Linked DNA regions of Constrictibacter sp. MBR-5. The protein of the gene in region 2 binds, or shares a complex with, the protein of the main gene of each other region. Links are inferred from orthologs where the notes say so. Each region holds a gene or a part of one and is shown on either strand. Other genes may lie near its edges. The genes, in order: dapF and ABIE65_RS16100.

Evidence for each region.
Region 1: the proteins of ABIE65_RS16100 (region 2) and dapF are in contact, whole or in part, in a solved structure (PDB 5YGU), measured with the Escherichia coli proteins. The link is inferred for Constrictibacter sp. MBR-5 from one-to-one orthologs.

Annotation. Positions count from the first base shown.
Region 1 is NZ_JBEPTK010000002.1:482,774-494,313, forward strand. The notes cover bases 4,149-7,147. They hold dapF (diaminopimelate epimerase), read right to left. Parts: upstream 6,066-7,147; coding sequence 5,232-6,065; downstream 4,149-5,231. Other genes in these bases: mtaB (tRNA (N(6)-L-threonylcarbamoyladenosine(37)-C(2))-methylthiotransferase MtaB), read right to left, coding at 4,149-5,223; ABIE65_RS06340 (TauD/TfdA dioxygenase family protein), read right to left, coding at 6,171-7,067. In the rest of the region: ABIE65_RS06305 (DUF5368 family protein), read right to left, coding at 1-116; ABIE65_RS06310 (NAD(P)/FAD-dependent oxidoreductase), read right to left, coding at 145-1,461; ABIE65_RS06315 (YgaP family membrane protein), read left to right, coding at 1,675-1,857; ABIE65_RS06320 (manganese catalase family protein), read right to left, coding at 1,929-2,852; signal recognition particle-docking protein FtsY, read right to left, coding at 3,011-3,985; more of mtaB, read right to left, coding at 3,982-4,148; ABIE65_RS06345 (autotransporter domain-containing protein), read left to right, coding at 7,448-9,436; ABIE65_RS06350 (D-2-hydroxyacid dehydrogenase family protein), read right to left, coding at 9,515-10,504; ABIE65_RS06355 (molybdopterin guanine dinucleotide-containing S/N-oxide reductase), read right to left, coding at 10,731-11,540. UniProt on the Escherichia coli protein: Involved in the succinylase branch of the L-lysine biosynthesis and in the biosynthesis of the pentapeptide incorporated in the peptidoglycan moiety. Catalyzes the stereoinversion of LL-2,6-diaminopimelate (L,L-DAP) to meso-diaminopimelate (meso-DAP).
Region 2 is NZ_JBEPTK010000007.1:157,503-169,029, reverse strand. What follows is about bases 2,661-5,646. They hold ABIE65_RS16100 (RNA pyrophosphohydrolase), read right to left. Parts: upstream 4,410-5,646; coding sequence 3,912-4,409; downstream 2,661-3,911. Other genes in these bases: ABIE65_RS16090 (hypothetical protein), read left to right, coding at 5,512-5,646; ABIE65_RS16095 (divergent polysaccharide deacetylase family protein), read right to left, coding at 4,406-5,305; ABIE65_RS16105 (acyl-CoA dehydrogenase family protein), read right to left, coding at 2,661-3,816. Outside these bases: hisI (phosphoribosyl-AMP cyclohydrolase), read right to left, coding at 1-328; ABIE65_RS16120 (CobW family GTP-binding protein), read right to left, coding at 346-1,428; ABIE65_RS16115 (REP-associated tyrosine transposase), read right to left, coding at 1,565-2,146; ABIE65_RS16110 (RidA family protein), read right to left, coding at 2,220-2,573; more of ABIE65_RS16105, read right to left, coding at 2,578-2,660; more of ABIE65_RS16090, read left to right, coding at 5,647-5,670; ABIE65_RS16085 (S41 family peptidase), read right to left, coding at 5,870-7,261; ABIE65_RS16080 (murein hydrolase activator EnvC family protein), read right to left, coding at 7,268-8,641; 23S rRNA (pseudouridine(1915)-N(3))-methyltransferase RlmH, read right to left, coding at 8,769-9,227; rsfS (ribosome silencing factor), read right to left, coding at 9,235-9,714; ABIE65_RS16065 (nicotinate-nucleotide adenylyltransferase), read right to left, coding at 9,675-10,322; ABIE65_RS16060 (glutamate-5-semialdehyde dehydrogenase), read right to left, coding at 10,331-11,527. UniProt on the Escherichia coli protein: Master regulator of 5'-end-dependent mRNA decay.

The DNA.
Region 1 (11,540 bases), on a different replicon or contig from region 2:
AGCGCCGCGACCAGCAGGAGTGCGACGGCGACGGCCGCCGCGGCGGCCGGCCAGAACAGTCCGCCCAGCATCTCCTGGAGAATCGCCAGCATCGACAGGATCGTGAAGTCCTTCATATCGGGCGCGCCTCCTCTTGCGCAGGCCCTACGCGCGACCGCGCAGCATCGCGGTGTAGTTCGCCTTGAGGCCCTTTTCCTTGATGATCCACGACAGCCAGTGCTCCTCGAGCGGCGGCACGAAGGGGAAGGACGGGGTGAGGTTGTTGTCGTAGTCGAACTCGACCAGCATCGCCTCGCCGGCGCGGGTGATCAGCGGACAGGAGGTGTAGCCGTTGTAGCGCTGGGTGCCGCCCTTGCCGGTGATCGTGCCGAGCAGATGGTCGACCGCCACCGGCGCCTGCCACTTCACGCTCGCCGCTGTCTTGCCCTTCGGCACGCCGTTGACGTCGCCCACGCCGAAGACGTTCGGATAGCGCAGGTGCCGCAGCGTCGCCTTGTCCACCTCGATCCAGCCGTCCGCGGCGAAGGGGCCGGCCTGCCAGGGCAGCGGGCTGTTGCGCACCGCGTCCGGCGCCCGCATCGGCGGGATGACGTTGATGAAGTCCCATGCGCGTTCGACCGGTCCGGCCGGAGTCGCATAGGTGGCGACGTGCCTGCCGGGATCGATGGCGATCAGCACATGGTCCCAGTTCACCGCGAACGCCTGGCGCGCGAACAGTTCGCGCAGCCGCGCGTCCACCAGCGGAACGCTGAACAGGGTGCGGTTGTGCGCGTTGTAGACGATCTCGCTGCGGCCGCGCGTCCCGGCCCGGCGCAGGGTGTCGTCGGCCAGGAAGGTCTGCTTCAGCGGCGCGCCGGCGCATTTCATCTCGGTCGCCGGCCGGCCGAACAGGCCGACGCCGCCTGTCTCCGCGAAGCGGGCGAGGGCGTCCCAGGACCGCGCGGCCGCATCGGGGCCGGCATAGACGCTGGCGATCCCCTCCCGTCCGATCAGGCCCGTGTCCATGCCCGCGATCGCCGCGTAGTCGAGCCGCAGCCCGGTGGCGACGACCAGGAAGTCGTAGGGGAGCCGGCTGCCGCTGCCCGTGACGACCATGTTCGCGTCGGGGTCGAAGGTCGACGCCGTGTCGGCCACCCAGCGTATGTCCGGCGTCAGGAAGTCCGCGGTCTTCAGCTGCGCATATCCGGCCGGCTTCAGCCCCGCGCCGATCAGGGTGAACCCCGGCTGGTAGAAGTGGTCGGTCCGAGGCTCCAGCAGGACGATGTCGGCACCGTCGAGCGCGCGCCGCAATCGCGACGCGACGGTGAGGCCGGCCGCCCCGCCGCCGGCGATGACGATGCGCGCCTTCGTCCGCACGGGTGTGCCGCGGCCTGCGCCGGGCGCGACCGCCAGCGCGGCCAAGCCACCCGCCGCGGCCAATATGGCGCGTCGCGAGATGCGGCCTCGTTCGGCTACCGGCATGCGCCCGCCCTCCCGCTCCGGTGGATCGTTGAGGTGCGGTGCCGATGGCCCCTGTGGCGCCCGGCACCGCCCTCGATCGAAGCCTAGCGGCAGCGGGGCGCGTCACATTGATCTGCGTCAACCTTCGGCGGCGGCGTGCGGCGTTGATCCATCTCAAGGCTGCGCCCCTCGGCGCGGCCTATTGATCGTGCCGGGAACCCTCAGGAGGCCTTCATGACCAGGAACGTCGGAACCGTCGACCGTATCGCGCGCGTGGTGATCGGGCTCGCGCTCCTGTCCATGCTCTTCCTCGTCGAGGGGGAGATGCGCTGGTTCGGCCTGCTCGGGCTGGTCGCCATCGGTACCGCGGCCATCGGCTGGTGCCCGGCCTATCGTCTGCTCGGCATCCGCACTTAGTCACCAAGGCTGCGAGGCCGCGTCACGGCTCCCCCGCACCGGGCGCGGAGCCGTGACGCCAGAAACCCCGCCTACTTCTTCACCGACCGCTTCGCCGGCTTGCCGACGTCCTTGGTCTTGCCGGCGCCGGGGCCGGCACCCAGGTCGGCTCCGGTCGTCGGGTCGCCGTCGGGCATCGACATCGTACGCTCGGCCAGTTGGGTCACGGCCTTCGACTCGATCCGGTCCAGCTTGACCGAGGCGCCGCCGTCGCCACCGTCGACCGCCGCCTGCTCGTCGCGGCCGTCGACATACTCCCACTGGTCGCCCTGGTTCCAGGGGCCGCGCATGTCCCCGTCGCCCTGGCTCATATTGTAGTATTTGTCGGCGAACTCCGGCATGCCGGGAAGCTTGCCGGCCGGGAAGTTGTTCTCGATCGAATAGAGCGCCTTCTCGAACGACTTCTGGTGCGCGATCTCGCGGGTCATCAGGAAGCCGAGCGCATCCTTGATCCCGGGATCGGTCGTGATGTTGATCAGGCGTTCGTAGACGATCTTCGCCCGCGCCTCGGCGGCGATGTTCGAGCGCAGGTCGCAGGTCGGATCGCCGATCGAATCCACATAGCCCGCCGTCCAGGGCGCACCGCCGGAATTGATCAGCGCGGGCCCGCCGCCATAGAGCAGGTTGAGCGTGTGGCTCTCGCCGCCGGCGGTCATGCCGGTCAGCGCCTCCGCCGCCTCCTCGGCGCCCTCGGCCAGCTTGCCCTTGGCGCCCTTGGTCAGCATCGCGACGATGGTGCCGATCACCTCCAGGTGGCTCAGTTCCTCGGTCGCGATGTCGATCAGCAGGTCCTTCCGACCCGCATCCTCCTCCGCGATCCCCTGCGTGAAGTAGCGCATCGCCGCCGCCAGTTCGCCCTGAGGCCCGCCGAACTGCTCCAGCATCAGGCTGGCGAGCTTCGGATTGGTCTCCGATACCCGTACGGTGTACATCAACCGTTTGTTGTGCATGAACATGGGCGATCTCCGGCTGTCTGGCGAGGGGACGCGGCCCTCCGCGAGCCGCACCCAACAATGCGGGCGTGCCGGAGCGGTTCCGTAAGATGAACAGGATGCCGGACGATTGCGCGCCGTCCCGATGGGCGCGCGCCGCACTCAGGGGATCGACCGACCGCTCAGTGCGGCGACAGGCCCATCAGGCCGCGGGCGAAGTCGGTGGCGTCGAACGGCCTCAGATCGTCGATCTTCTCGCCGACCCCGACTGCATGCACCGGCAGGCCGAACTTCTCGGCGAGGCCGACCAGCACGCCGCCCTTCGCCGTGCCGTCCAGCTTGGTGACGATCAGGCCGGTGACATTGACCATGTCGAGAAACGTCTCGACCTGGGCGTGCGCATTTTGGCCGGTGGTGGCGTCGAGGACGAGCAGGGTCTCGTGCGGCGCGGTCGGGTCCTGCTTCTTGATGACCCGCACGACCTTCTGCAGCTCGGACATCAGGTTCGCCTTGTTGTGCAGGCGCCCGGCGGTGTCGATCATCAGGATGTCGGCGCCCTCGGCCTTGGCCTTCGTCATGGCGTCGAAGGCGAGGCCGGCGGCGTCGGCGCCGGTCGGCCGCGACAGGACCTCGGCACCGGTGCGCTCGCCCCAGACCTTCAGCTGCTCGACCGCGGCGGCGCGGAAGGTGTCGCCCGCGGCCAGCAGCACCTTCTTGCCCTCGTCGCCCAGGAAGTAGGCGTATTTGCCGATGGTCGTGGTCTTGCCGGCGCCGTTGACGCCGACGACCAGGAAGACGTGCGGCTTGTGCCCGCGCTCGATGTCGATCGGATGCGCGACCGGCTCCAGCATCGCGGCGATCTGCTCGGCCAGCGCGGTGCGGATCTCCTCGGGCGTCACGTCGCGGTTCAGCTTGGATCGCGCCAGCTCGGCGGTCAGTTTCGCCGCCGTGGACGGGCCGATGTCGGCCAGGATCAGCAGTTCCTCGAGTTCCTCCAGCGCCTTCTCGTCCAGGCGCCGGCGCACGAAGATCCGGTCGATGCCGCTGGTAAGCCGCTCGGACGAGCGGGCGAGGCCGGCACGCAGCCGCTGGAACCATCCCTGGCGCTCGCCCTCCGCCTTTTGGGCGTCCGTGCCGTCGTCCATGTCGTCGCTCATGCGGCGATCCTTGCCTGAAGGCGGGTGCCGTCGCTGCCGGTCAGGTCGGCCGTGACGAGGCTGCCGGGCGGCACCTCGCGGTCCAGTTCGACCATGGCGAACTGCTCGGTGTGGCCCTGGCGGCCGCGCTCGACCAGCACCTGTGCCGTGCCGCCGACGCGCGTCGCCAGGAAGCGGCTGACCGCGTCGCTCCCGGCGGCACGCAGGCGCGCGGCGCGCTCGCGGCGCAGGTCGCCGGGCACCTGCGGCATGCGCGCGGCGGGCGTGCCCTTGCGCGCGGAATAGGGAAAGACGTGCAGCCAGGTCAGGTCGCACTCCGCCACCAGCGCCAGGCTGTTCTCGAACATGGCGTCGGTCTCGGTCGGGAATCCGGCGATCAGGTCGGCGCCGAAGGTGACGTCCGGGCGCAGGTCGCGGGCACGCGCGCAGCAGGCGATGGCGTCGGCGCGCAGGTGACGCCGCTTCATCCGCTTCAGCACCATGTCGTCGCCGGCCTGGATGCTGAGATGCAGATGCGGCATCAGCCGCGGCTCCTCGGCGATCAGGCGCCAGAGGTCGTCGTCGATCTCGACCGGGTCGAGCGACGACAGGCGCAGCCGCGGCAGCTCGGGCACCGCCGCCAGCACCCGGCGCACCATCTGGCCCAGCGTCGGGCTTCCCGGCAGGTCGGGGCCGTACGACGTGATGTCGACGCCGGTCAGCACGACCTCGTTGTAGCCGGTCTCCACCAGGGTGCGGACCTGCTGGGCGATCCGGCCGATCGCGACGCTGCGGCTGTTGCCGCGCCCGTAGGGAATGATGCAGAAGGTGCAGCGGTGGTCGCAGCCCTGCTGCACCTGCACGAAGGCGCGGGCGCGGCCCTCCAGCCCCTCGACCAGATGCGGCGCCGTCTCGCGCACCGACATGATGTCGTTCACCAGGACGGGTGCCGCATCGGCCAGGAAGCTGCGCGCCTCCAGCTTCTCCTCGTTGCCCAGGACGCGGTCGACCTCCGGCATCGCCGCGAATCCGGCCGGGTCGATCTGCACGGCGCAGCCGGTGACGATGATGGTAGCGTCCGGGTGCTCGCGCCGGGCGCGGCGGATCGCCTGCCGCGCCTGCCGCTCCGCCTCGGCGGTCACGGCGCAGGTGTTGAAGACGATCGCGTTCTCCAGCCCGGCCGTCCGGGCATGCTCGCGCATCACCTCGGATTCGTAGGTGTTCAGGCGGCAGCCGAAGGTGACGATCTCTGGTGGCATGGTGACCGTCAGCCGAGCAGCGAGGCGTCGAGGAAGCCGCTGAAGCTGGTCGCGATGGCGCCGGTCATCATGACGTGGCCGTCGGCCCGCCATTCCATCTCCAGCGGTCCGCCGTCGAGCACGATCGTGGCGCGCCGGCCGGTCAGGCCGCGGCGGACCGCCGCCACCATCGCGGCGCAGGCACCGGTGCCGCAGGCCTGGGTGATGCCGACGCCGCGCTCCCAGACGCGCAGGCGCAGGCCGCCCTCGGGTGTGACGTGCGCGACGCCGATATTGGCGCGCTGCGGAAAGATCGGATGATGCTCAAGCTGCGGCCCCAGGGTCGCCAGGTCGATCTCGTCGACGTTCGCGACGAAGAAGGTCGCGTGCGGGTTGCCGATATTGGTCGCCACCGGATCGCCGAGCGGCCCGAGCGAGAGTGGCACGTGCAGCGTGTCGCACGCCTCGCGCAGCGGGATCTCCGCCCAGCCGGTGCGGGCCACGCCCATGTCGACGGTCACCCGGCCGCCCGCGGCGGCGCTGCCGCCGAGAAGGCCGGCGACCGTCTGGACGATCGCCGCGTCGCGGCCGCTCTCGCCCATCAGCATGCCGGCGACGCAGCGCGTGGCGTTGCCGCAGGCCTCGACCTCGCCGCCGTCGGCGTTGCGGATCTCCATGAAGGCGTCGGCGCCCGCGTCGCGCGCCGGTCGCACCACGATCAGCTGGTCGCAGCCGACGCCGGTGCGCCGGTCGGCGATGGCGCGCACCTGCGCGTCGGTCAGGTCGAGCGCGCGCGTCCGCGCATCGAGGACGACGAAATCGTTCCCGAGCCCGTGCATCTTGACGAAGGGCGCACCGCGCATGGCCGGACTGTCCAACATGACGCGCCTAATATGGCGATGCGCGGGGATGTGTCCAGCAAAGGCGGTACCGGAGCGCGGGCGTCCCGCCCGCCCCCTTCTGCCAAATTACGCCGCGACCTGCTGCTGCACCGTCGGCGCGTCGCCGGCGACGGTGGTCCGGCGCATGTCGCGCACCTCGGTCGTCTCGGCATAGCGGCGGGCGCGGTGCATGGTCTGGCGGTTGTCCCACATCACCAGGTCGTACTGCTTCCAGCGGTGCGAGTAGACGAATTCGCGCTGGGTGGCGTGCTCGACCAGGTCGCGGATGAAGGCGCGCGCCTCGGGCATCGGCCAGCCGACGATCGTGCCGATGTGCGAGGAGAGATAGAGCGACTTGCGGCCCGAGACCGGATGCGTGCGGACGAGGCGCTGCAGCACCGGCTTGAACGCCGCCTTCTCCTCCTCGGTCAGGTCGGTGAAGCCCAGCAGGCCGCGCGAATAGATCAGCGAATGCTCGCAGATCAGGTCCTCGACTTCGGCCTTGGTCGCATCGTCAAGCGCGTCGTAGGCGGCGCGCATGTCGGCGAACTCGGTGTTGCCGCCGGTCGACGGGATCTGGCGTCCCGACAGCAGCGAGTATTTCGCCGGCGTCGCCTTGAACGAGCTGTCCGAGTGCCAGAGCTGGTTGCCCAGGTTGAACATCCGCTGCCGGGCGTCGCGCGCCAGCAGCTTGTTGTCCTTGTCCAGGTTGGAAATGTCGGCGATCTCGGCATTGCCCAGGCGCCGGTCGGCGGCCTTGGTGATGTTGCTGCTGGAACCCGGCGTCTCGAGCGGCCCGAAATTGCGGCTGAACGCCGTCTGCTGCTCGTCGGTGATGTCCTGCCCGTGGAAGACCAGCACGGCATACTGGTCCATGCCGGCCTCGACCGCCGCGACCTCGTCGCGGGTGAGGGGGCGGCGCATGTCGATCCCGTCGACTTCGCCGACGAAGACGGGGTGCAGCGGACGGATGGTGACGGTCACGGGACGTCTCCTCTTCTGGATACCGGAGTCTGCGGCCTGCGCGGGCCGAGATGCTTTCCCAGAGGATATGTCCGGACGTGGCTGCTGTCACGCCGAACCGACTCGGCGGCAGAAAGTTGCAAAAATATCGCATGGTCCGTGATTTCGCCGTTCGCGACAGTGATAAAAATGTCGTGAAGGGACATGCCCTGAGATGCGTTCTCAGTAAATTGATGTGTGATGTCAGTCGCTTGCGGTTTACGATTTCCCGCGCTACCAGAGGTCCGACACGCGGTGCCGCCATGGCCTTGATGCAGATCAAGTTGCGCGCGTCGCTGCGATGGCAACAATCGACTTGCGGATCATACGGGGCCGGCGCTTTCGGCCGACCGGGGGGAACCATGAACAGAACACGCTATCTCAGAGCCCTTTCTGCGGGCGCCGCGATCGGGCTCGTGCTCGCCTCCGTCGAGGCGAGCGCCCAGGCGATCGACTTCGTCACGATCATGGACGAATCGGGTTCGATGGGCGGTGAGCAGGACTTCATCCGCCAGTTGGTCCCGGACCTCGATGCAGCGTTGGCCGGTCGCGGCCGGGCCGACAATCAGTACGGTCTCGTCGGCTATGGTGCCGGCAATCCGGCGCCGCGCAAGTTCCCGATCGGCGGGAACGACCTCGGCAGCGTCGCGGACTTCGTCGCGGCGTCGAATGCGCTGCAAACGTCGGGCGGCTTCGAAGACGGCTACGACGGCATCGACTTCGCGCTCAACAACATCGCCTACCGCCAGGGCTCGGACAGATTCCTGCTTCTGGTCACGGACGAGGACCGCGACAACGGCAAGCCGGCGCTGACCTTCGCTTCGATCCAGACGGCGCTGCAGGCCAGCAACGCCCGGCTCTTCGGTATCGTGAATCAGCAGATCACGACGCCGCAGGGCCAGGAGGCCATGCTGACCGACGGCACCAACGCCTATGTCGCGGACGGGCAGGGCGGCTTCGTCAAGGTCGCCGGCGTCACCCTGGTTCAGGGCTTCGACACCACCCAGGCCGACTATGTCGACCTGATCCTGCAGCAGCAGGGCGGCGGCTGCGTCGCCGACCTCAACGTCCTGCGCCAGGGCGGCCTGTTCGCCACCTCCTTCGCCGCCGCGCTGCAGGACTGCCTGGGCGATGCGATCGCCCAGGGCGACGATGCGCGCCCCCTCGTGTCGATCGTCGGCAGCATGACCTCGATGGCGATGTTCGCCATCCGCACCCACACCAACCACATCGGTCTGCGTCTGACCGGCCGCCGCGATGGCTACGACCGGCTCGTCACGCCCGCCCAGCAGACGGCACGTGCCAACCCGGAGGCGAACGCGCCGGCGGTACGGACGGCGATGGCCGGCGACAACAGCTTCGTGCAGATCGGCTCGACCGACCCCGTCGGTTTCTCGGCGATGCAGGGTGCGTCGGCGAACGACATGGCGACCATCGCCTCGGCGCTCCAGGTCGCCCAGGCGGCCACAGGCGGCGAGATGATCCCGCTCTTCTCGACCAGCAACTGGCTCGGCTACGCCTCGGTCTCGCTGGACGTCGGCGACCGCAGCACCACGGCCAACCAGTTCGGCTACGATTTCCGCGCGATCAACGCCACCGTCGGCGTCGACCGAACCTTCGGCAACTTCCTGGTCGGCGCGGCCGTCGGCTACTCGAACTTCAGCAGCGACTACAAGAACCTCAACGGCGAAATGGACACCGACTCCTACCTCGCCATGGTCTACGGCTCTTACGCCTTCGCCGGGACGGGCTATCTCGACGCCACCCTGGGTGCCGCCTACAACGAGTACGACTACAACCGCGGTACTGCCGCCGGCGCGCCGGCCACGCTGTCGGGCGATACGGACGGCTGGCAGTGGGGCGGTTCGCTGCGCGGCGGCTACGACTTCATGTTCGCCGACAACGCGCTCGCCCTCGGGCCGTTCGCCGAGGCGCGCTACACCGATGTAACGGTGAAGGGCTATACCGAAGGCGGCGGCGCCGGTGCCCTCAACGTCGACAAGGACAGCGTCGACTCGCTGACCGGCCAGATCGGCGTCCGCGCGGCCTATTCGATCCAGACCGATTTCGGCATGTTCGTGCCGCGTGCGTCTCTCGCCTACGAGCACGAGTTCCTCGACGATTCGCGCTCGATCTCGGCGCGGCTCGCCGGTGGCGGCGCGCCGTTCAGCGGCAGCACCGACGACGAGGACGACAACTATTACCTCGCCAGCGTCGGCGTCTCGACCCAGCTCGGTCCCGACATGACCGCCGCACTCGACTATACGGCGCTCCTCGGCCACAGCGAGTTCGACAACCACAACTTCATGTTCCGCCTGCGCTGGGCGTTCGGCAGCGAATACCACAACTGAGCGCATCCGTCCGGGCCACGCGCCCGGGCGACTCTGTAGGGACGGCGCGGATCCGGAAGGGTCCGCGCCGTCCGCCGTTCAGGCCGTCTGCCGCGCCGTCTCCAGCGCCTCAGGGTTGATGACGTTGATCGGGGCGCCTGCCGCATAGGCGTTGATCTGGTCGAAGATGTCGGTGAATTGGATGTCGTATTCCTCGCGCGTCACATAGCCGATGTGCGGCGTGCAGATGACGTTGTCCATCGCCAGCAGTGGGTTCGCCGTGTCGGTCATCGGCTCGCTCTCGTAGACGTCGACCGCGGCCATGCCGGGGCGGCCGGTCCGCAGCGCCTCGACCAGGGCGCCCGGCGCGATCAGGCCGGCGCGGCTGGTGTTCACCAGCAGGGCCGTCGGCTTCATCCGCTTCAGGTCGTCGGCTGTCACGATGCCGCGGGTCGCGTCGACTAGGCGCATGTGCAGCGACACCACGTCGGCCTCGGCCAGGAAGGCCGCCTTGCTCTCCGCCGCGGCCAATCCGTCGGCCCGCGCCCGCTCGCGCGACGCCTCGCGCGCCCAGACCAGCACATCCATGCCGAACGCCTGCGCATAGCCGGCCACCGCCCTGGCGATGCGGCCGTAGCCCCACAGGCCGACCGTGTGGCCGCGCAGCGTGGTGCCGACGCTCACCTGCCACCGGCCTTCGCGCATGCCGGCCAGCTGCTGCGGGATCTGGCGGAACGACGCCAGGATCAGCCCCCAGGTCAGCTCCGCCGTCGCCCAGGACGGCGTGTCTGGATGCTGGCTGGAGCAGAGCAGCACGCCGAGCCGCGTGCAGCTGTCCAGGTCGATGTGCGGATAGACGCTGCGCTGGCTGATCAGCCGCAGCTTCGGCAGCCGCTCCAGCAGGGCGGTACGGATCTGCGTGCGCTCGCGAAACAGCACGAGCGCCTCCGTGTCCTGCAGCCGCTCGGCGAGCGCGTCGACGTCCTGGACATGGTCGTTCCAGACCGTGACCTCGTGCCCCTCGAGCTTTCGGAAGCTCGGCAGCCCGCGCAGCGTGTCGTGCCAGTCGTCGAGGATGGTGACCTTCATGCGCGGGTGTTCCTCCGGATGGTGTTCGTCTCAATGCCACCTTCCCGGACGAGCGCGCAGCGCGCAGATCCGGGACCCAGGGGCGGGCGCACAATTCTATCCGCCGCCCGGCCGCGAGGTCGCACTCGCCGTTCCACCGGTGCGCTCGCTCTAGGTCCCGGCTCTCCGGGGCTTCGCCCCTGCGGCCGGGAAGGTGCCCCGAACCAATAAGGTGAGACTGAGGCTCCTACACCGTAACCGGCTGCCGGAACGCCGTCACCTCGGGCAGGGCGTCGAGCCACGGCTCCACGTCGACCAGGCACGAGTGCGCGATCGGCCCCTGCGCCAGCCGCGACGTGCCCTTGTCGAGGGTCAGCACGTTGGGGTTGCCGTGCTTCTCGACGCCGGCGCCCGGCTGCGCGGTGTTGGCCGGGTCGTACCAGGCGCCGGTGGCGAGTTGGATGACGCCGGGCATCACCTCCTCGGTCACCACGGCGCCGGCCAGGACTTGGCCGCGGCCGTTGAACACGCGCACCACCATGCCGTCTGTGATGCCGCGGGCGAGCGCGTCGGCCGGGTTGATCCACACCGGCTCGCGCCCCTGGATCTTGGCTTTGCGGCTGACCCCGCCATTGTCCATCTGCGAATGCAGGCGGGTGCGCGGCTGGTTCGACATCATGTGCAGCGGATAGTCCTTCGCGACCTCGCTGCCGACCCACTCCACCGGCTCCAGCCACACCGCGTGGCCGGGGCAGTCGTCGTAGCCGAAGCTGGCGATCTTCTCCGAATAGAGCTCGATCCTGCCCGACGGCGTGTTGAGCGGCCGCTCGGCCGGATCGGCGCGGAAGTCGCCCATCATCACGAAGGGCTCGGCCGGTGCCGGTATCTCCACATGGCCTTCCTCCCAGAAGGCGTCGAAGGACGGCACCTCCACCTTGCGCCGCGCCGCCAGCTGGCGCCACACGTCGTAGATGTGGCGCAGCCAGCCCATCTCGTCGCGCCCCTCGGTGAAGCGCTCGGCGAAGCCCAGCCGCCCGGCCATGGCGGAGAAGATGTC
Region 2 (11,527 bases):
CATTGAAGAAGCAGTTCCTGCGCCCGGTGTGGCACGCCACGCCGTCCTGATGGACACGCAGCAGCAGGGTGTCGCCGTCGCAGTCGACAAGCATCTGCTTCAGCACCTGCATCTGCCCCGACGTCTCGCCCTTGCGCCAGAGCGCCTTGCGCGACCGCGACCAGTAGCAGACGCGGCCGGTGCGCAGCGTCTCCGCGACGGACTCGGCGTTCATCCAGGCCATCATCAGCACCTCGCCCGTGTCGTGCTGCTGCGCGATGGCGGCGACGAGGCCGTCCGTATTGAAGCTGATCGTGCCGAGCGCCGCCGCGACGGCGGGCTCGGGCAGGGGGTATTGCTGTTCGTTCACTGCACGCTCGCTCCCGGCTGCGCCCAGGCGTCCAGCATCGCCTTCAGGGCATCGGCGCCGACGTTGCGGGTGATGAAGATGATGCGCGACCGGCGGTCGTCGCTCGGCCAGCCATCGAGGATGACGGGCGGGTGGAAGAGGTGCTGCACCCCGTGCACGGCGACCGGACGGTCCAGGCCGTCGACGTTCAGGATGCCCTTCATCCGCAGCAGGTCGCCGCCGCGGCTCGCCACCAGCGCCTCCAGCCAGCCGACCCAGACGTTCCATGCCAAGGGCTGGTCGCAGGTCAGCACGAAGGATTTGAAGGCGTCGTCGTGCTTGTGATGATGGTGGTGGTGATCGTGGTCGCCATGGTCGTGACCGTGGTGGTCATGGTCGTGCTGGGCCGCGTGGTAGGCCTCCTCGCGCAGCCAGCGGGCGACGTCGGGGCTCTTGGTCTCGGGATTGTAGAGGCCCGCCTCGAAGAGGGTCTTCGGGTCCGCCTCACCGTCGTGCACTTCCTGGATCGGCGCCCCGGGATTAAGGGCCTTCAGCCGCTCGCGGAGCTTTTCCAGGTCGCGCCGCGACACCGGGTCCCGGACGAGGTCGGTCTTGGTCAGCAGCAGCCGGTCGGCCATCGCCACCTGGCGCACGGATTCTTCCTGGCTGTCGAGCGTGCTGTCGCCGTTGATCGCGTCGATCGTGGTCACGACCCCGTCGAGCCGGTAGTGGCTGCCGACGACGGGATCGCCCATCAGCGTGTGCAGGATCGGGACCGGATCCGCGAGGCCGGTCGTCTCGATCAGCAGCCGCTCGAACGGCGGCAGGTCGCCCTTGGCGCGCCGGGCCAGCAGGTCGCGCATGGTGTCGACCAGATCGCCCTTGATGGTGCAGCAGATGCAGCCGCTCTCCATCAGGATCGTGTCGTCCGTGGCCGAGGAGACGAGGTCGTGGTCGAGGCCGACCTCGCCGAACTCGTTGATGATCACTGCGGTCCGGCCCATGTCCGGCCGCTTTAGCAGATGCGACAGCAGCGTGGTCTTGCCGCTTCCGAGGAAGCCGGTGATCACGGAAACGGGGACGGGTTCGGTCCTGGCCATCGCTACGTCCTTTTCGCCGTCGGGTCGAAGCGGCGCGGAAGACATTTAGGCGTGGTGAGGGGGCAGCGTCCAGGCTCGAGGCGCTCCGCCTCGGAGCGCGGGCGTCTCGCCCGCACCTTGGTTCTCGCGGCGGCAATTATGGCGCCGGACGTTCGGATCGCGGGCCGCCTCTGCACCGAGCGCTGCTGAACGGCCAATCCTCGGGCTCCGCGCAAAGCCCAGCCCTGACCGGATTGTACTCGACATACGAGATCGTTGCGGCGAGGTGCTCGTCGTCTCTGACATAGCGATCGAAGTAATCAGGCTGCCAGAAGCGGCCTTCGCCGGGCGAGAACTCGCGTGCGCGTTTGGCCGTGTAGGATTTCCAGGAGTGCACGATCGATGAGAGCGTATGGCCGTCGTTCACGCGGAGCACGGCGTGGACATGGTTTGGCATGATGCTCCAGGCGAGGACGCGGTAGCGTTCCCGATCGAAATGCAGCAATGCATGCTCGACCAGACCCGCGATCTCGGGAATGCGCAGTGCACATGAACCGTAGCCGCAATCGAGCAGCTTCTCGACGTTGCGTCTTAGCTCTTGCGATGCGACGCGTCGGGAGCGGAGCGCCCGCAGGACATTCTGTGGAAGACTGTCAGCGAGCCGAAAGGTTACCGACTGGACGATGTCGGGGGCATCGAGATGCGGAAGGTACCCGCGAGAGTGCCACCCGACAGTCATCAGCCGCGGCTCACTCCAAGAAAAGACGGAAGAAGGCGGGCGGGACGCCCGCGCTCCGGGTCGCCGGTCGGCCTCATCGGGCCGCCGTCACCACGATCTCGACGAGGTCGCCTGGGGCGAGTTGGACGCCGATGCAGGCGCGTTGGGGCCAGTGGCCGGGATCGTTGCCGAGCCATTCGCACCATGCCCGATCCATCTCGCCCTTCGTGGCGATATCGGTGACGTAGACCGTCGCGGACACGAGCCGCGACTTGTCCGTGCCGGACTTGGAAAGGCATTCGTCGATGACGCCGAGGGCGCCCCGGGTCTGGTCGTAGACGGAGCCGGACTTGTCCGGCCCAGTCGCGACCGCCCACACGAGGTCGCCCCAGGCGCTGGCCTGGCTGCGGCCCCGTGCGGAACCGGGCACCCGCTCGATGGCGGGCATACGACTATTCCGCGGCGCGAGCGGCGCGGGGCGGCCAGTCGACCTGACGGCGCAGTTCCAGCTTGGCGATCTGCTGGCGGTGCACCTCGTCCGGACCGTCGGCGAAGCGCAGTGCCCGCATGCGCGACCACATGTAGCTGAGCTTGAAGGCCTGGCTCATGGCGCCGCCGCCGTGCGCCTGCATCGCGTCGTCGATGACCTTGAGGGCCATGTTCGGCGCCGCGACCTTGATCATCGCGATTTCCTGCCGGGCAGTCTTGTTGCCGGCGGTGTCCATCATCCAGGCGGCCTTCAGCGTCAGCAGGCGGCACATCTCGATGTTGATGCGGGCGTTGGCGACGCGCTCCATGAAGTTGTCGCGCTCGGCCAGGGTCTTGCCCCAGGTCACGCGCTCCGTGCCGCGCTTGCACATCATCTCCAGCGCCCGCTCGGCGACGCCGATGATGCGCATGCAGTGATGGATGCGCCCCGGGCCGAGGCGGCCCTGGGCGATCTCGAAGCCGCGGCCCTCACCGAGGAGCAGGTTCTCCTTGGGCACGCGGACGTTCTTGAACTCGACCTCGCCGTGGCCGTGCGGGGCGTCGTCGAAGCCCATCACGTTCAGCATGCGCAGGTTCGTGATGCCTGGGGTGTCGACGGGGACGACGATCATCGACTGCTGGCGGTAGGTCGGCGCCGACGGGTCGGTCTTGCCCATCAGGATCAGCACCTTGCAGCGCGGGTCGCCGATGCCGCTGGTCCACCACTTCAGGCCGTTGATGACGTAGTGGTCGCCGTCGCGCTCGATGCGGGTCTCGATGTTGGTCGCGTCGGACGAGGCGACGCGCGGCTCGGTCATCGCGAAGGCCGAACGGATCTCGCCGTTCAGCAGCGGCTCCAGCCACTTCTTCTTCAGCTCCGGGCTGGCGTAGCGCTCGAACACCTCCATGTTGCCGGTGTCCGGCGCCGAGCAGTTGAACGCCTCGGACGCCCAGTGGACGCGGCCCATGATCTCGCAGAGGGGCGCGTACTCCATGTTGGTCAGGCCGGCGCCGCTCGCGCTCTCCGGCAGGAAGAAGTTCCAGAGGCCCTCGGCCTTGGCCTTCTGCTTCACCTCTTCCAGGATCGGCACGACCTTCCAGCGGTTTCCACCCTCGTCGAGCTGCTGATAGTAGAGCTCTTCGTTGGGGTAGACGTACCGGTTCATGAAGTCTTCGACGCGGGCCTTCAGCTCCTTGGTCCGCTCCGAGTACTCGAATTCCATGTCTCGCTCCCTCCATCCGTCAGGGAATGGTTCTGTCATCCATTGGTACGGACAGCCTAGCGGTTTCGGGCGGCTTTGTCGCCTCCCCGCCGAGGTCAGCGCGGCGCGGCTCCCCGGATCAGCGGCGCGAACTCGTCGACCACCTCCAGATAGACATCGCGCTTGAACGGCACGATCAGGTCGACGAGCCGGTCGAGAGCCACCCACTGCCAAGCGTCGAACTCCACATGGGGCGTCGCGGTCAGGTCGATGTCCGCATCCTGGCCGGTGAAGCGCAGCGCGAACCATTTCTGCGCCTGGCCGCGATAGCGGCCGCCCCATACGCGGCGCGCGAGCGAGGCCGGCAGTTCGTAATGCCGCCATAGGTCGCTCTCCGCGATGATCTCCGCCTTCCCCGTACCGATCTCCTCCTGCATTTCGCGGAGGACCGCGGTTCGCGGTTCCTCGCCGGGATCGATGCCGCCCTGCGGCATCTGCCATGCGTCCTGGGTGTCCAGGCGCCGCCCGACGAAAACCTCGCCGTTCGCATTGAGCAGCAGCAGCCCGACGCAGGGACGATAGCCGGGCAGGATGTGCGGGTGTCCGACGGTCATGGCCGTGCCTTCCGGGCAGAGGCCGGAGCGGGGGTGGCGTCGGGGGCGGCGTTGGGGGCCGGCTGGCTCGGCTTGTCCCCGCCGACCATGGCAGACAGCGGTGCGAGTTCGAAGCCGCGGTCGGCGAGCGTGGCCGCCCAGGCGGCGATCGCATCGATCGTGACCGGATAGGGGCGCCCAAGGGCGATGGCGCTGCCGCGACGGCGCGCGATCTCCTCCACCTCGGCCAGCCGCCGGTCGACGGCCGCGCGTGACGGTACAGGGTCGATGATCCGGTCGACTGCCGCGAACGGCACGCCGAGTTCGGCCGTGACGCGCGCCGCGATGGCGGGATTGGTCGCGGAAGCGTCGAACAGAAGCAGGCCGCGGTCGCGCAGCGGGGCGACGATCGTGCGCACGGCGCTCTCCGTCGACAGGAACGCGCCGCCCATATAGGTCGCGATCCCGACATAAGCGGAGCCCCGCGACAGATGCCATTCCAGCGCGTCGATCATGGCGTCCGGGGCGGCCGCCGTGGTGAGCGCGCGCGGGCCGGGATCGTCGGTCTTCGCGGCGGGTTCCATGGGGACGGCGATCAGGACCTCATGGCCATCGGCCCTGGCGCGCTGCAGCCAGACGGCAGCGGCGTCGGCGTAGGACAGGAACGCCAGCGACACTTCCGGCGGCAGCGAATTCACCGCCTTGCCCGTCGCCGCGGTGCTGAGGCCAAGGTCGCTGAGGACTACGGCGATCCGTGCCTTCTCTGCGTTCGGTGCGAAGGGGCGGGCATAGACCTGCCAAGGCTTCCGGCCGAGCGGCCCGATCACGGGGAGCGGACCGCTCGGACCGTCCTCCACGAGCCTCGGATCGACGCCCTGGAAGCCGGTCGTCGCCGCTGTGGCGGCGTCCGGGGACACCGGCTCAGCCCGCGGCTCCTGCCTGGGCTCCTTTTGGGGTGGCGGTTCCGCGGGCACCGGCGGAGCCGCGGCCTCCGCGGGGGTGGCGCCGGGGGGCTCGGCGGGCGGTTCGGGCACCGCAACAGGTTCGGGCGCGGGGGCGGGCTCTGGTGCGGGCGCCGGTTCGGGGGGCGTCGGCGGCGCCTGTGCCGCCGGAGGCTCCACGGGTGCCACGACCGGCTTTTCTCCGGCAGGCGCCGGCTCGGCCGGTGCCGCTGCGGCCGGGGGCGCTGCCGGTGCTGTCGCTTCTGCCGGTACTGGCGGTGCCTCCGCCGGCGGTGCCTCCGCGGGTACTGGCGCAGGGGCAGCCGGGCGGTCCGGAATGACCAGCGTCAGCGTCGGAGCGTCGGTTCGATCGGGCTCTTCCCCCAACTCCACCCACGCCACGACACCGGCCAGGACGGCGAGGGTCGCGGCCCACGCGGCGAAGAGTGGCGCGCGCCTCATCGCTTCGGCCGGGCGGGGCGACGGCGGGACTGCCCGGGATATGCCGGCTCCGAACGGCCGCTGGGCACCATCCGCTCCCTACTTCGTGATCCGCTTCTGGTACAGCGAGATGCCGCGCAGCAGGTCGAAGGCGCGCGCCAGCTGATAGTCCTGCGGTCCGCCCTGAAGGACCGGCGGGATCGCCTCGACCTCTTCGTCTTCCATCTCGGAGCCCGGCTGGCCTCCCGGCTGGGACTGAGGCTGAGGCTGGGGCTGGGGCGTGACGGCCGGTGCGGCGGGTGCTTGCGGCGCCGGGCCGGACGTCGGCTCGGCACGTTCGGCGTCGTTGCGCAGGGCACCCCGCAGGTCGGCCTCGCGCCGGCGACCCTCGACGGTCAACGGCTCGATGCGCGCCTGCTCGATGATGATGTCCGGCTCGATGCCCTTCGCCTGGATCGAGCGTCCCGACGGGGTGTAGTAGCGCGCCGTCGTCAAGCGGATCGCACCGTGCCCCGGGATGGGAACGATGGTCTGCACCGAGCCTTTGCCGAACGACTGGGTGCCGACGACCAGCGCGCGCTGATGATCCTGCAGGGCGCCTGCGACGATTTCGGATGCCGACGCCGAGCCGCCGTTGATCAGCACGACGATCGGCAGATCTGCGGCGATGTCTCCGGAATTCGCGTTGTAGCGCTGCACGTCCTCTTTCCGCCGGCCGCGCGTTGAGACGATCTCGCCCTTGTCCAGGAAGTCGTCGGACACGGCGACCGCCTGGTCCAGGAGGCCGCCCGGGTTGTTGCGCAGATCGAGCAGCACGCCGTGCAGCTTGTCGCCCATCTCCTCCTTCAGCCGCTTCATGGCGTTGCGCAGGCCTTCGTCGGTCTGCTCGCTGAACGAGGTGATGCGGATGTAGCCGATATCCTTTTCAACGCGCGAGCGCACCGACTGGATGCGGATGACGTCGCGGGTGAGGGTCACGTCGAAGGGTGCCTCCTCGCCGCGCCGGATCGTGACCTTCAGCGTGGTCTTCGGCGCGCCGCGCATCTTTTCGACGGCATCGGCGAGGGTCATGCCCTGGACGGACTCGCCGTCGAGGTGCGTGATCAGGTCGCCGGGCTGCAGGCCAGCGCGGAAGGCGGGCGTATCGTCGATGGGGGAGACGACCTTGACGTAGCCGTTCTCCATCGTGACCTCGATGCCGAGGCCGCCGAACTCGCCTTTCGTCTGCACCTGCATGTCGCGAAAATTCTTCGCGTTCAGGTAGCTGGAATGCGGGTCGAGCGCCGTCAGCATGCCGTTGATCGCGGATTCGACGAGTTGTTCGTCGGTCACCGGCTCGACATAGTCGGAGCGCACCCGCTCGAACACGTCGCCGAACAGGTTGAGCTGGCGGTAGGTCTCCGAGCCCTTGTTCTGGGCGCTCACGTCGACCGCGGTTGCGCAACCGACCGTGACGGCCACCGTGGCCGCCAGCATCATTCGTCCGATCATGCCCTGCTATTCCCTCTGCGCCGCCAGCATGGGCAGCGGATTGGTAGGCTGCCCGTTGCGGCGCAGCTCGACATAGAGGTGGGGGTTCCCTCTTTCGGATGCACCCATGACACCGACGGGCTCCCCGGCGATCACCCGCTGGCCCGGGCGCGCATCGATTCGCGCGAAGCCCATCAGCACCGAATGATACCCGTCGCCATGGTCGATGATCAAGAGTCGGCCATAGCCGCGGAAATCTCCCGCATAGGCTACGGTGCCCTCGCGTGGCGCCACCACCTGCGCATCGCCGCGTGTCTCCAGTACGACACCGCGATCCCGCGGCGGCGGTGCATCGCCGTAGCCCATGACGATCCTGCCGCGGGCCGGGGGGGCCGTCCGCGACGAGCCGCGCGGTACCACCGGTGGTGGGGGCTGCGACTCGCGCAACTCGGCGGGGCGCGGTGGCGGCGTCATCGCGACCGGTGGCGGCGCGTTCCGCCGGCGCGCCTCTTCCTCCGCGCGCCGCTGTTCTTCGGCGAGCCGGCGCTGTTCCGCGGCCCGCCGTCGTGCCGCCTCGGCACGCTGGCGCTCCGCTTCGACCCGGCGGCGCTCCTCCTCCGCGCGTCGTTCCGCTTCCAGCCGCTTGATCAGGTCGCGCAGGTCGTCGGCTTCCTTGCCCATGCTGTCGAGCCGGGCGACGACATCCTGGCGCTCGGCCGCCGCGCGATCGCGGAGGACGGCGGTTCGTTCCGCCAGTCGGGCCAGTTCGGCGCGTTCGCTTCGCAGCGCTGCCAGCTGGTTGGCCAGCGCCGTGCGCTCGCGCCTGCCCTCTTCGCGGAGGGCGGCGAGCGTCGCAAGCCGGTCGCGCAGCTCGACGGCCTGCCGCTCCAGGGGCGGGACCACCGCGCCGAGCAGCATCGCCGTCCGCACGGTATCGACCGGGCTGGTCGGCATGGCGATCATCGCCTCGGGCGGCCGGCGCGCGAGGCGTTGCAGCGCGGCCAAGGTCACCGCCATGCGGTCGCGTCCGTCATTCAGGCTCTGTTCCGCCGCTGCGGTCTCGCGCCGGAGATCGCGCAGGCGAAGCTCCGTCGCGGAGGCTGCCGCTTCCTGATCCTGCACGCGCCGGGCGACTTCGACCGACTGCGCGCGCAGCGCCTCCACCTCCTGAGCGTGTCTGGCCGCTTCTGCGTCCAGGCGTTCCCTGCGTTCCCGCGCGAGGTCGATGGCGCGGTCGATCGACCGTATCTCGCTCTTCGCCCGATCCTCGTCGCGGACCTGCGCGTCCGCGTCAGCGAGCGGCAAGGCAACCGTGGCCGCGACCACGGCCACCATCGCCCCGCACAGTCGGGCGGAGCGGGCGCTGCTGTAGCGGTGGGCGACCGGAACGGTTGGCAACATGCGCGTGGCGGGCTTTCGGGCCGCGGGACCGGCCTTCAACCTATCATGCGATCGCTTGCCCGCAGCAACTTTGCGGCCCTGCGATCATGTAGAATCGGCAATGTCGGGCGGCCTTGCGGCGCCCGCTTTAGGCGCGATGATAGGGGTGGCCGGCCAGGATCGTCGTCGCCCGATAGAGCTGCTCCGCCAGCATGGCGCGAGCCAGCAGATGGGGCCAGGTCATTGCGCCGAACGAGAGGGTCAGGTCCGCCGCCGCACGCACCGGCGCGTCATGGCCGTCGGCGCCGCCGATCAGGAACGCCGCCTGCGGGACCCCCTCGTCGCGCCAGCCGCCGAGGAGGGCGGCGAAGGTCGCGCTGTCGAGGCTGCGGCCCGTTTCGTCGAGCGCCACCACCCGCGATCCCTTGGGCACCGCCGCCAGGAGCAGTTCACCCTCGCGCGCCTTCAGCCGGGGCGGCGGCAGGGCCTGTCTCACCTCGACCTCGCGCAGGTCGAGGGGCCACGTCATCCGGCGGGCGTACTCGTCGTAAAGAGCTCCTGCAGCGCTGCCGCGGGCGCGGCCGACGGCGGCAACCAACAGGCGCAACGGCGGTTCAGCTCGCGTTCGAGCGGCTCGGCGCCGCTTCCGCCAGCTCGACGCCCCACATCTTCTCCAGGTTGTAGAAGGCGCGGACCTCGGGGCGGAACAGGTGGACGATCACGTCGCCTGCGTCGATCAGCACCCAGTCGCCGGCCGGCAGCCCCTCGATCGCCGGCGCACGGCCGATCAGCGGCTTCAGGTCCTCGGCCAGATGCTCGGCCATCGCGGCGACGTGGCGCTGCGCCCGACCGGACGCGACCACCATCTGATCGCAGATCGACGATTTGCCGCGGAGATCGATCACCACGACATCCTGCGCTTGGTCGTCGTCCAGGCGCTGCAGCGTGAGATCCAGGATGCTGCCCTTTTCGGCGCCGTAGTCCTTCGCCTCGGGGCGGTCCTGGGCATCGGGGTGGGCGGCGTGGAGCCGTCCGGCGGTCGCGTCGGAGCCGATTATGACCGTGATCCTCCTGCAGTGGCGGGCGGCCAGCACGAAAGCCGCGCGCGTATGTCCGTCGCCGATGTGTTGTCATGGGGTATGGGAATGAACGTCCAAGCCGGCGGAACGCGCCCGGCCAGATCGCCGGCACCTGAAAGCGGGACCCGGTCCTGCCGGAACCTGTGCGCCACCTTGCCTGCCATTGCCCTGGAGAAGTAGGTAGGCCGGGCGAAGACCGCAACGGGGACCATCCGGAAGAGTTGCGGCCAGCGGCTCCAGCGCGGCATCTGGATCATGATGTCGGCGCCCATCAGCCAGACGAAGTCGATGCCCGGAAAGCGTCGCCGCAGCGCCAGGACGGTGTCGACCGTATAGCGGGTGCCGAAGTGGCGCTCCAGATCCGTCACCCGGATGCGCGGATGCGCCGCCACCCGCCCGGCGCGCTGCATACGCGCGGAAAGAGAGGCCATGCCGTCGGCGGCCTTCAGCGGATTCTGCGGCGAGACGAGCCACCAGACCTCGTCCAGGCGAAGCCGCCGCAGAGCCTCGAGACTGACGTGGCGATGACCGCGATGTGCGGGATTGAACGAGCCGCCGAGCAGGCCGATCCGGCCTGTCGCGCGATGGCCGACCACGCCGGAGAGGCGCGCCGGCCGCTGCATCGAGGTGGCTATGGCCGGACCTGCCCGTCGCCGCGGACGACGTATTTATAGCTGGTCAGCTGCTCGGCGCCGACCGGGCCGCGGGCGTGGAAGCGGTCGGTGGAGATGCCGATCTCGGCACCCATGCCGAACTCGCCGCCGTCGGCGAACTGGGTCGAGGCATTGTGCAGCACGATGGCGCTGTCCACCCGATCGAGGAACCGCCGGGCGGCGTCCGCGTCCTCGCTCAGGATCGCATCGGTATGATGCGAACCGTAGCGGTTGATGTGGTCGATCGCGGCGTCGAGGCCGTCGACGACGCGCGCCGACACGATCGCGTCGAGATACTCTGTCGACCAGTCGCTGTCCGCCGCGGGCAGGACGCGCGGATCCACGTCGCGCACCGCCGCGTCGCCGCGCACCTCGCAGCCCCCATCGAGCAGGTCGCGGATCACGGGAGGCATGTGGGTCGATGCCGCCGCCCGGTCGAAGAGCAGCGTCTCGACCGCGCCGCAGACGCCGGTGCGCCGCAGCTTCGCGTTCAGCACGATGCGGCGCACCTCCTCCAGGTCGGCGGTGGCGTCGACATAGATGTGCACCAGGCCTTCGAGATGGCCGATGACCGGCACCTTCGCCTCGTTCATCACGCGTTCGATCAGCGAGCGCCCGCCGCGCGGCACGATCACGTCGACGAGGCCGCGCAGTCCGAGGAGCGCGCCGACGGCCGCCCGGTCGCGGGTCGGCACCAGTTGGATACAGTCCTCCGGCAGGCCGGCGGCGCGCAGTCCCTCGTGCAGGCAGTCTGCGATGGCGCGCGAACTGTGGAAGCTCTCGGATCCGCCGCGCAGGATGGCGGCGTTGCCGGACTTCAGGCAGAGCCCGCCGGCGTCGGCCGTTACGTTCGGGCGGGATTCGTAGATGATGCCGATCACGCCGAGCGGCACGCGCACGCGCGCGATCCGCAGCCCGTTCGGGCGGGTCCATTCCGCGATCGTCTGGCCGATCGGGTCGGGCAGGGCGGCGACCTCCTCCAGGCCGCGCGCGATGCCCTCGATGCGGCCTTCGTCCAGCCGGAGCCGGTCGGACATCGATGCCGACAGGTCGCGCGCCTCGGCGAGGTCGCGGGCGTTGGCGGCGAGAATCTCCGGCGCGCGTGCGCGAATGGCGGCGGCGGCGGCATGCAGTGCCGAATCCTTCGCCGCGGACGGCGCCAGTGCCAGGACCGA